One region of the Rhizobium sp. R339 genome, then DNA from elsewhere that is predicted to be linked to it. Evidence: predicted binding sites of a transcription regulator. Region 1 holds the regulator's gene; each other region holds the start of a gene.
The links. The regulator LexA, encoded in region 1, represses DNA repair genes until DNA is damaged. The targets are predictions, from matches to a motif close to TGTTCNNNNTGTGTTCNG.
Positions count from the first base shown of each region.

Region 2: a site for LexA is predicted at 1,307-1,324, ahead of ATY76_RS31360 (PA0069 family radical SAM protein). Genes of this name have one in related genera too.
Region 3: a site for LexA is predicted at 1,702-1,719, ahead of ATY76_RS20640 (YifB family Mg chelatase-like AAA ATPase). Genes of this name have one in related genera too.

Region 1 covers NZ_LOKV01000003.1:154,703-157,979, forward strand. The annotation lists gene ATY76_RS07420 (VOC family protein) at 1-841, opposite strand, end outside; gene lexA (transcriptional repressor LexA) at 1,039-1,758, shown strand; gene ATY76_RS07430 (ComEC/Rec2 family competence protein) at 1,739-3,277, opposite strand, start outside.
Region 2 covers NZ_LOKV01000028.1:184,673-187,949, reverse strand. The annotation lists gene ATY76_RS31360 (PA0069 family radical SAM protein) at 80-1,237, opposite strand; gene ATY76_RS31355 (glycosyltransferase family A protein) at 1,378-1,896, shown strand; gene ATY76_RS31350 (hypothetical protein) at 2,080-2,394, shown strand; gene moaB (molybdenum cofactor biosynthesis protein B) at 2,432-2,983, opposite strand; gene ATY76_RS31340 (4-(cytidine 5'-diphospho)-2-C-methyl-D-erythritol kinase) at 2,983-3,277, opposite strand, start outside.
Region 3 covers NZ_LOKV01000023.1:278,271-281,547, reverse strand. The annotation lists gene ATY76_RS20645 (hypothetical protein) at 1-6, opposite strand, end outside; gene ATY76_RS20640 (YifB family Mg chelatase-like AAA ATPase) at 90-1,622, opposite strand; gene gshB (glutathione synthase) at 1,801-2,748, opposite strand; gene ATY76_RS20630 (ABC transporter permease) at 2,811-3,277, opposite strand, start outside.

The sequences.
Region 1 (3,277 bases):
GAATGCGATTGTTCTTGCGCGTGTAGGTCACCCCGTTAGCAGCCAAATGCGCTTCTGTCACGGCAAGATCGGCGACATTGAAGAGGACGGCCCGCCCGCGCAGGCCGCGTTCGGCGTGCGAAACGGCGATCTCAAAATAAGCTTCCAGCCCTTCCGGCGTCATCAGGTTGATCTTTGCATTCGACGCCGCGATCTTCACGCCGAAGCCGGTTTTCTCGATCGCCGATTGTCCCGCGGCAAGGCCGACGAAAGTTCCGAATGCCGCAGCGTCCGGCGCGCTAAGCGCCACCTCGGCAATGCCTGTGACGCCATTTGCATGCGCCTCCAGCGCGCCGCGATCTGCCGGGAGCGGACTGATACGCTCGACACTGAAGAGGAAGAAGTCAGGTGCGCGCAGGTCAGCGGCAAAGGCGAGCTTGAAGCCGGCGATGCTTTCAGATCCATCCGGCATCGTCATCGGCCGGCTGAACTGCAGCATTTCACCGGCGCTCGATGCCTTGCCAACGAAGTTATGATGATCTCGGCCAGCATCCGCAGTGCCGAAAGCCACCGCCGAAAGCCCCTCATCGCCGCAGCGGAAGCGGAAAGCTTGGTTGCGGGCGATAAACACATTGCCCTTCCGCGCCGATGCCTCGCTCTCCTCGACGCTCGCTACCCCGAGCGGCTCCAGATAGGTCTTGTCGGCAAAGAAGACGCAGGCATTCTCCGTCCCGAAGGGATGGCGCGCATCGGCGGCGACGGTGAAGCCGAGCTTGCCGAGCCTCTCTCGCGCCAGATCGATATTGACGACGGGCAGCACCAAGTGATCCAGCGGATGCGGGTTGGCGGAATGCCTGTTCATGATATCCCCTCCCGAAACAGCTAGAGATGTGCGCCAGTGCTCATCTCAATTCAAGGCCTGCCCGGCGATCCGGCGAATGAAAATAAAAATCTCAACGAGTTGGAGCCAAGTTTTACGGAAATTTAGCTACTTGCGGAACACATATGGAACATATAGTGTCTGTTCTGGATTTGTTTCAATCACGGGGTCTGACGTCGATGCTCACGCGCAAACAACAGGAGCTTCTCCTTTTCATTCATGAGCGCATGAAGGAATCCGGCGTTCCGCCGTCTTTCGACGAGATGAAGGATGCCCTGGATCTGGCTTCCAAGTCCGGCATTCACCGGCTGATCACGGCGCTCGAGGAGCGCGGCTTCATTCGCCGCCTACCGAATCGCGCTCGCGCCCTTGAGGTCATCAAGCTTCCGGAAGCCTACAGCCCCAGCATCCAGCCCCGGCGCGGCTTTTCGCCGAGCGTCATCGAAGGCAGCCTCGGCAAGCCCCAGCCTGTGGCCGCGCCCGCTCCAGCAAAGCCCGTTGCCGATAACGGCAACTCGGTTTCGGTGCCGGTCATGGGCCGCATCGCCGCCGGCGTTCCGATCTCGGCGATCCAGAACAACACCCACGACATCGTCGTTCCAGCCGATATGCTCGGCAATGGCGAGCATTATGCGCTCGAGGTCAAAGGCGATTCGATGATCGATGCCGGCATCTTCGACGGCGACACCGTGATCATTCGCAACGGCAGCACCGCCAATCCCGGCGACATTGTCGTCGCGCTCGTCGACGACGAGGAAGCGACGCTGAAGCGTTTCCGCCGCAAGGGCGCATCGATCGCCCTGGAAGCGGCCAACCCGGCTTACGAGACCCGTATCTTCGGGCCTGATCGCGTCAAGGTTCAGGGCAAGCTCGTCGGTCTCATCCGCCGCTATCACTGACATCGATTACGCCGGATTCGGCGAAATTGCCGGTGCGCCAGTCATAGGCGCGATGGCGCGTCCATGGCCTCGACAGCAGGCCGAATGCGGTGACGGTTTGCGGACCGTCATCCGTAAAGCGCAATTCGACGGAACCGCTCTTGCGGAGCGTCTCTCCGGTGAAAAGCATTGCGCCTGAGCGGCAACGGTCGAAGCGCAGCCGCACCGACGTCACGACGATGTTGCCCACATCGCAGGCCGGACCGAGATAGGCGGCATTGTCGATGACGGTCAGGACCTTTCCACTGGCAAGCCGCGATATGCACCAGGCCTTTTTGACGCAGGAAAAGCGGTTTGTTTCGCCGCCCGTTGCGGCGGCCTGCATCGCGGTCCTCACCTCCTCCTGCTGATCTGCGGAAAGCTTGAGGCGCCGATCTTCTCCTTCCGGAATCGCCGGGCCTTCCAGCATCTTCGGAGGATGATGCGTGGGCAGGACCAATGCTCGCTGCCACTGATCGAAGATGAAATCCGAAGGCTTCGGGCGATTGGAAGCCATAGCGGTCGCCTCCACGACCGCGACCAGAGCGCCATCCTCCGAAATCACCAGATCCGGGGCGCGAGGAGCCGGCAGAAGCAGCAAAACAAGCGTCGAGCCGGCAATGACGGCAGCACCGATATGCCGCAACCGGGTGCGTAGCAGGGTCACGAGCAGGAAGCCGGCGACAGCCACTGCAAAGTACCAGCCGGGCAACCGTCCGACCCCGATGTCGCCGCCCCAGCCGGAAACCGTCTTTGCGACCGCGATCACCAGATCGAGGCCGAATCCAACCACCTTCCAGGGCACGGCATCCAGGCCGAAAGGCATGAGCAGCATCGCCAGCAGCCCGGCCGGCATGACGATGAAGGAGATGATCGGCATCGTCGCGAGATTTGCCGGCAGGCCGTAAGCGGTCAGGCGATGAAAATGCTCGATCGAAAACAGCGCGGTCGAAAAGCCGCCGATCAGCGAGGTCAGGAAGACGCCGATGAAGAACCCCGCCACCGGAACGATGGGCCTGATGATCGGCAATTTCAGAAAGGCGTTTTCCCGGACGCGCCGGTCCTTCCACATCTGATACCCGGAAACCAATGCCAATGTCGCAGCAAAGGACATCTGGAAGCTCGGGCCCAACACCTCGGAGGGCGAAATGGCGATAATGACAAGCGCGGACAGCGCGACATTGCGCAGGCTGATCGACGGCCGGTCGAAGAAGACGGCAATCAGCATCACGGCCATCATGATGAAAGCGCGCTCGGCCGAGACGGCGAAACCGGAGATCAGGAAGTAGGCCGTGACGGCAAGGAGCGCGCCGGCGGCGGCGATCTTCTTCGTCGGATAGGCCTGGGCGACGACGGGAAAGAGGCTGAGCAGCATTCGAAAGCCGACGAAGAAGATGCCAGCGGACAAGGCCATATTGAGACCCGATATGGCGATGATATGGGCAAGGCCAGACTGGCGCAGCGCCTCCGTCGTCTCGTTCGAAATGGCGCGCCGTTCGTC
Region 2 (3,277 bases), on a different contig from region 1:
AGAGAGCTCTCCAGAAGTTGCCTAAAACAAGGAGTTTGAGCGGTTCTGCGCTTCCACGAAAGCCGAACCGCTCCGGCAATCAAAGCAGCGACAGCTGCACGCCGCTGCCGTCGGGCGGCACGAACAGATCGTCGCGCAACGGCACGCTGCGCCGCGTCAGTTCAAAGCGTTTGGCCGCCATTTCGAAACGGCGCGCGATCTGCCAGGCATAGGGCCCCGCACCTTTCATGCGCTTGCCGAATTCGGAATCGTAATCCTTGCCGCCGCGCATCGAGCGCACCAGCGACATCACATGCCGGTAGCGATCGGGATAATGCTGCAGCAGCCAGTCGCGGAAGAGCGGGCTGACTTCGAGAGGAAGCCTCAGGATGACGTAGCTCGCCTCCGCGGCGCCGGCGGCCTTGGCCGATTCGAGGATACGTTCCAATTCATGGTCGTTCAGCGCCGGAATGAGCGGGGCGGCCATGACAGCCGTCTGGATGCCCGCTTCGGCGAGCGCGTGGATCGTCTCCAGGCGCCGCGGCGGTGTGGCGGCGCGCGGTTCCATCGCCCGGGCAAGCTTGCGGTCGAGCGTGGTCACCGAAATGCCGACCCGCACCAGGTTTTTCTTCGCCATCTCCTGCAGGATGTCGAGGTCACGCAGGATCATCGCCGACTTGGTGACGATCGACACCGGATGGTTCGCCTTGTTCAGCACTTCGAGAATGCCGCGCATGATGCGCCATTCCTTCTCGATCGGCTGGTAGGGATCGGTATTGGTGCCGATCGCGATGACCCGCACCTTGTAGCCCGGCTTGGCGAGCTCCCGCTCGAGCAGCTTTGCCGCATCGGGCTTGGCGAAGAGCTTCGTCTCGAAGTCGAGCCCGGCGGAAAGCCCCATATAGGCATGTGTCGGCCGTGCGAAGCAGTAGATGCAGCCGTGCTCGCAGCCACGATAGGGGTTGATCGAGCGATCGAAGGAAATATCAGGCGATTCGTTGCGGGTGATGGCCGTGCGCGGCTTTTCGACCTGCACCTCGGTCTTGAAGGGCGGCAATTCTTCCAGCGTCTGCCAGCCGTCGTCGAAGGTCTCCCGCTGCAGCGCCTCGAACCGCCCTGTCGGGTTCAGCCCGGCGCCACGGCCGCGCCGGCGATCGACCTCGATCCTGAGACCGGAGGAAACGATCATCGCATCGGCAATATCTGCCGTATTGGCAGGCGCGAACGCGGCCTGCCCTGCCAGGGACTGCTCTCTCATCGGATTCTCCCGTGACGGAAAAGCCAGTGCTTCCGTCCGTTTTGATGATTAAATTCCTATCTGCAAAACAAGAACAATGCAAGAACAAAATACGGGAAATGCTGCTGGCAGAAATTTGTGCGTCGCATTATAGATAGCCGATGTTGACCGTTGTTCTCGAATGTCAGGATCAGGAATCCGAGCTGGCCCAGACCCTGTCGGTGCTGGTGGCGGGCGCGGTGGAAGGGCTCGTGAGCGATGTGGTCGTCCTCGATCACGGCTCGTCCGACGGCACCTCGCGGGTGGCGGACGCGGCTGGCTGCCGCTTCTATTCAAAGTGGGATATCAAGGACATCGTCCGCTCAGCGCGCGGCGAATGGCTACTCTTCGTCGAGCCGGGCGCAAGGCCCCAGGCCGGCTGGATCGATGAGATTTCCGAATATGTGGCGTTGAACAAGCTGCCGGCGCACTTCACCGCCTCGCGCGGCTACCGGCGCCCGTTCTTCGAGCGCGTCCGCCGCGCCGCCCCACCGCTGGAACTCGGTTTGCTGATGCCGAAGCACCAGGCGCTCGCTGCGGCCAGAAGCGGCATGCGCCTTGCCGAATTCGTCAAAGGGCAGAAGCCGCGCAAACTCTCCAGCGAACTGATTCCCTCCTGGGTCGCCCGCGCCGCGCGGTGATGCCGCACCTCCTCCTGTCGCCTTGCAAAAGATGGCGTCCGATACGATTTCGCGCTATAATTCGCTCATGGCGCCGCCGAAGCGCCTCGCTTCGCAACGGATGGCCATGGAATGCCGGTGGACGGCAGAACAGGTCAGCGGACATCTCCTCTTCTGCCGGGCTCCGGCGAAAGGAGGTGCGTCATGGTACGCGGTATGATTTACGGCCTGCTGGCCGTCATATTGCCGATATCGCTGATCGCGCATCCGCATCCGGCAGCATCGCAGATGGTGCGCAGTTGCGCAGGCCGATCCGAGATCGTCAATTTCCTGGACAGGAACTTCGGCGAAAAGCTCACTGCAGTCGGATTGATCAATCAGAACGCCGTTCTCGAGGTCTATGCCGCCGAAAGCGGCACCTGGACGCTCATCGTAACGGATGTTCACGGCATAAGCTGCTTCCTGCTTTCGGGTGACAGCTGGGATACCATGCCCGCTCTGCCAGGCATTGCCACATAGGCAATGGTGCCGTTTGCGGTGCCCGGTCTTGGCCGGCCTATTTCGCCGCGCCGCGCTTCAGATGCTCGTCCAGCCGCGGCATGATTTCGACGAAGTTGCACGGCACGCTACGATAGTCGAGCTGCGATTTCAGGATGCCGTCCCAGGCATCCCGGCAGGCGCCGGGCGAACCCGGCAGGGCGAAGATGAAGGTGGAATTGGCAACGCCTGCCGTGGCGCGCGACTGGATCGTCGCCGTGCCGATCTTCTCATAGGAGATGCGGTGAAAGATGGCGGAAAAACCGTCCATGCGCTTTTCGAACAGAGGCTCCAGCGCCTCGGGCGTGACGTCCCGGCCGGTAAAACCGGTGCCTCCCGTGGTGATGACGACGTCGATTTCGTCCCGCTCGGTCCAGGCCTTGACCGTTGCGGCGATTTTCTCCCGGTCGTCCGGCACGATCGCCCGATCGACGAGCCTGTGGCCCACCTCGATGATTCGCGCCGCCAGCGTATCGCCCGATTTGTCGGTCTCCGGCGTGCGTGTGTCCGAGACGGTGAGAACTGCCATGCCAACGGCGATGAAGGGCCGCTTCTCGTCCAGACCTGCCATCATCTACCTCCCGGGATCGTTTCCGTTGCCTGGAAATACCAGTCGGGCCGCTCGCCGTGAAGGGCTGCCGCCACATCTTTCGCCTCGGTCATGGTCTTAAAGATCCCGAAGCAGGTGGCGCCGGAGCCTGACATGCGGGTCATGACTGCGCCGCGGCCTTGCAGCATTGCTGATATTGTTGCGATTTCAGGCACAAGTTCGCGCGCCGGCGGCTCAAGGTCGTTGCGGGCAGCGGCAATCGCCGTAAGCCAGCCTGCACTCTGAGATAGTTCCAGAGCCGGATTGTTCTTCGTC
Region 3 (3,277 bases), on a different contig from region 1:
TCCCATTGACCACCCTAAAATAGCAAAAAAGCGTAGTAGGAGGAGAAAGACATATCACCAACTTACTGTAACGGCATCGTCCTTCTTCCCTAAGCCGCGGCCGACAGCCTCTCCCCGGCAATCCTGTAGGAGATCGCCTCCGCCAGATGCATCCGGCCGACCGTCGGCTTGCCGTCGAGATCGGCGAGTGTGCGGGCGACCTTGAGGACGCGGTGGTAGCCGCGGGCGGAGAATTTCATTTTTTCGGCGGCGTCGCGCAGGAGCTGCAGGCCGCCGGCGTCGGGTTCGGCGAGTTTCTCGATCATGGCGGTCGAGCAGCGGGCATTGGTGCCGATGCCCTTGGCGCCGGCGGCTTCGAAGCGCTGCTGCTGGATTTCGCGGGCGCGGGCGACGCGGCGGGCGACGTCGGCGCTCGCCTCGGCGGCCATCGGGCGGATGAGATCGGCGGCGGAAACGGCGGGTACGTCAATGCGGATATCGATGCGGTCCATCAGCGGGCCGGAGATGCGGGCCTGGTAATCGCTCATGCAGCGCGGGCCGCGGGCGCAGGTATGGCCGGGCTCGCCCGCCATGCCGCAGCGGCAGGGGTTCATTGCCGCGATCAGCTGGAATTTCGCCGGATAGGAGACGCGGTGATTGGCGCGGGCGATGACGCATTCGCCGCCTTCGAGCGGCTGGCGGAGGGCATCGAGCGCCTGCGGCGTGAACTCGGGAAACTCATCGAGGAAAAGTACGCCGTGATGGGCAAGCGAGGCCTCGCCGGGGCGGGCGCGCAAACCGCCGCCGACGAGAGCCGCCATGGTGGCGGAATGATGCGGGGTGCGAAACGGCCGGCGGTCGGACAGCTTGCCGCCGGTGAGCTGGCCGGCGATCGAATGGACCATCGACACTTCAAGCAGCTCGGCCGCCGAAAGCGGCGGCAGGATGGAGGGCAGCCTTGCCGCCAGCATCGACTTGCCGGAGCCGGGAGGCCCGACCATCAAGAGGTTATGGCCGCCGGCGGCCGCGACCTCGAGCGCGCGCTTGGCGCTCTCCTGGCCCTTGATCTCGGCGAGGTCGGGCAGGTTGGCGGCGTTGGCGCGGATGGACGGCTCCGGCCGGGAGAGCACCTGCGTGCCGCGGAAATGATTGGCGAGGGCAATCAGGCTGCGGGGTGCGAGAATATCGACGTCGGCACCGGCCCAGGCGGCTTCCGCGCCGCTTTCGGCCGGGCAGATCAGCCCCTTGCCGAGCGCATTGGCGCCGATCGCGGCCGGCAGAGCGCCAGCAATGGCGGCGATCGTTCCATCGAGATTGAGTTCGCCGACGACGACAAAATCCGACAGCGCATCGGCGGGAATGGCGCCGAGGGCGGCCATCAAAGCGAGCGCGATGGGAAGGTCGAAGTGCGAGCCTTCCTTCGGAAGATCGGCAGGCGCCAGATTGACAGTCACCCGTTTTGCCGGCAGCGCCAGACCGGAAGCATGCAGGGCCGCCTGCACGCGCTCGCGGCTTTCGGCAACCGCCTTGTCGGGCAGGCCGACGATCTGCATTCCGACCTTGCCGGGCGCGATCATGACCTGGACCTCGACCGGCACGCCTTCGATACCCTGAAATGCAACCGTACTGACGCGCGCGACCATCCGCCTACCCCTTGCCCAGCAAACTCTACTTACCGCCCTGCGGCCTTTAAGGCCAGCGGTTGCAATCTTGCATGGAAACAAGAATAAAACAAGAACAGTCGCGGAACATATTCGGACGTATCAAGTGACATTCGGTTGTATCCGATCATGCCCGCGTCTCCGGCTGCGGCCGGGAGGCTCAGCCGCGCTTGCGCTCGATCGCATCCCAAAGCAGGCTGGCGATATCTGCGCCGCCGAACTTCTTGACCTCGCGAATGCCTGTGGGCGAGGTGACGTTGATCTCGGTCATGTAATCGCCGATCACGTCGATGCCGACGAGCAGGAAGCCGCGTTCCCTCAGCGCCGGACCGATGCGTTCGCAGATTTCCTTTTCGCGCGGCGTCAGCTCGGTCGCCTCGGCGCGGCCGCCGACATGCATGTTGGAGCGGCTGTCGTGCTCGGCCGGAACGCGGTTGATCGCGCCGGCGAATTCGCCATCGACCAGGATGATGCGCTTGTCGCCCTTGCGCACGTCGGGCAGATACTGCTGGGCGATGAAGGGCTCGCGGAACAGCTGGCCGAACATTTCCAGCAGCGAGGAGAGGTTGCGGTCGTCGCGGGTGGAGTGGAAGACGCCGGCGCCGCCATTGCCATAGAGCGGCTTCAGGATGATGTCGCCCATCTCGTCGCGGAAGCGGCGGATTTCGGCTGCATCCCTAGTGATCAGCGTCTTCGGCATCAGATCGGCAAATTCGGTGACGAAGATTTTTTCCGGCGAATTGCGCACCCAGGCCGGATCGTTGACGACGAGCGTCTTCGGATGGATGCGCTCGAGCAGATGCGTCGAGGTGATGTAGGCCATGTCGAAGGGCGGGTCCTGCCGCAGCAGCACCACGTCCATGGTCGAGAGATCGACGCGCTCGGACGCGCCGAGTTCGAAATGATCACCCTTGACGTCGCGCAGCAGCATCGGCTCGACGCTGGCAAAGAGCTTGCCGTCGCGAAAGCTCAGGCGCTCAGGCGTGTAATGGAAAAGCTTGTAACCGCGCGTCTGCGCCTCCAGGCTCATCGCGAAGGTGGAATCGCCCGCGATATTGATGCCGGCGACATGATCCATCTGGACCGCTACATTGGTGATCTTGGCCATTTCCGTCCCTCGCTGAATGCCGGACAGATGTAGGTCGGCCCGGTATCAAACGCAACGGCCAATCAAGGGCTTCGCGTTTCCAAGATCCGCATCAGCCGGCCACGATAGCTGTCGAGAATGACGGCAAGGACGATGACGGCGCCGATGACGATCGGCTTGATGTTGTCGTCGGCGCCGAGCAGCTGCAACCCCGTCGACAGGACCTGCAGAATGCAGGCGCCGACCAGCGTGCCGATGATCGAGCCCTTGCCGCCCGAAAGGCTGGTGCCGCCGATGATGACCGCGGCAATAGCGTTCAGCTCGTAGCCGATGCCGGCGACCGGGCTGCCGACATTGAGGCGCAGCAGATAGACCATGGCGGCAATGCCGGCCGTCAGACCTGAGATCGTGAAGACGGCGATCTTGTATTTTTTCGGCGCGTGCCCCGACAGCCGCACGGCCTCTTCATTGGTGCCGATCGCGAAGACGAAGCGGCCGAAGACGGTATAACGCAGCACGAACCAGCCGATGAGCACGACGACGATCGCAA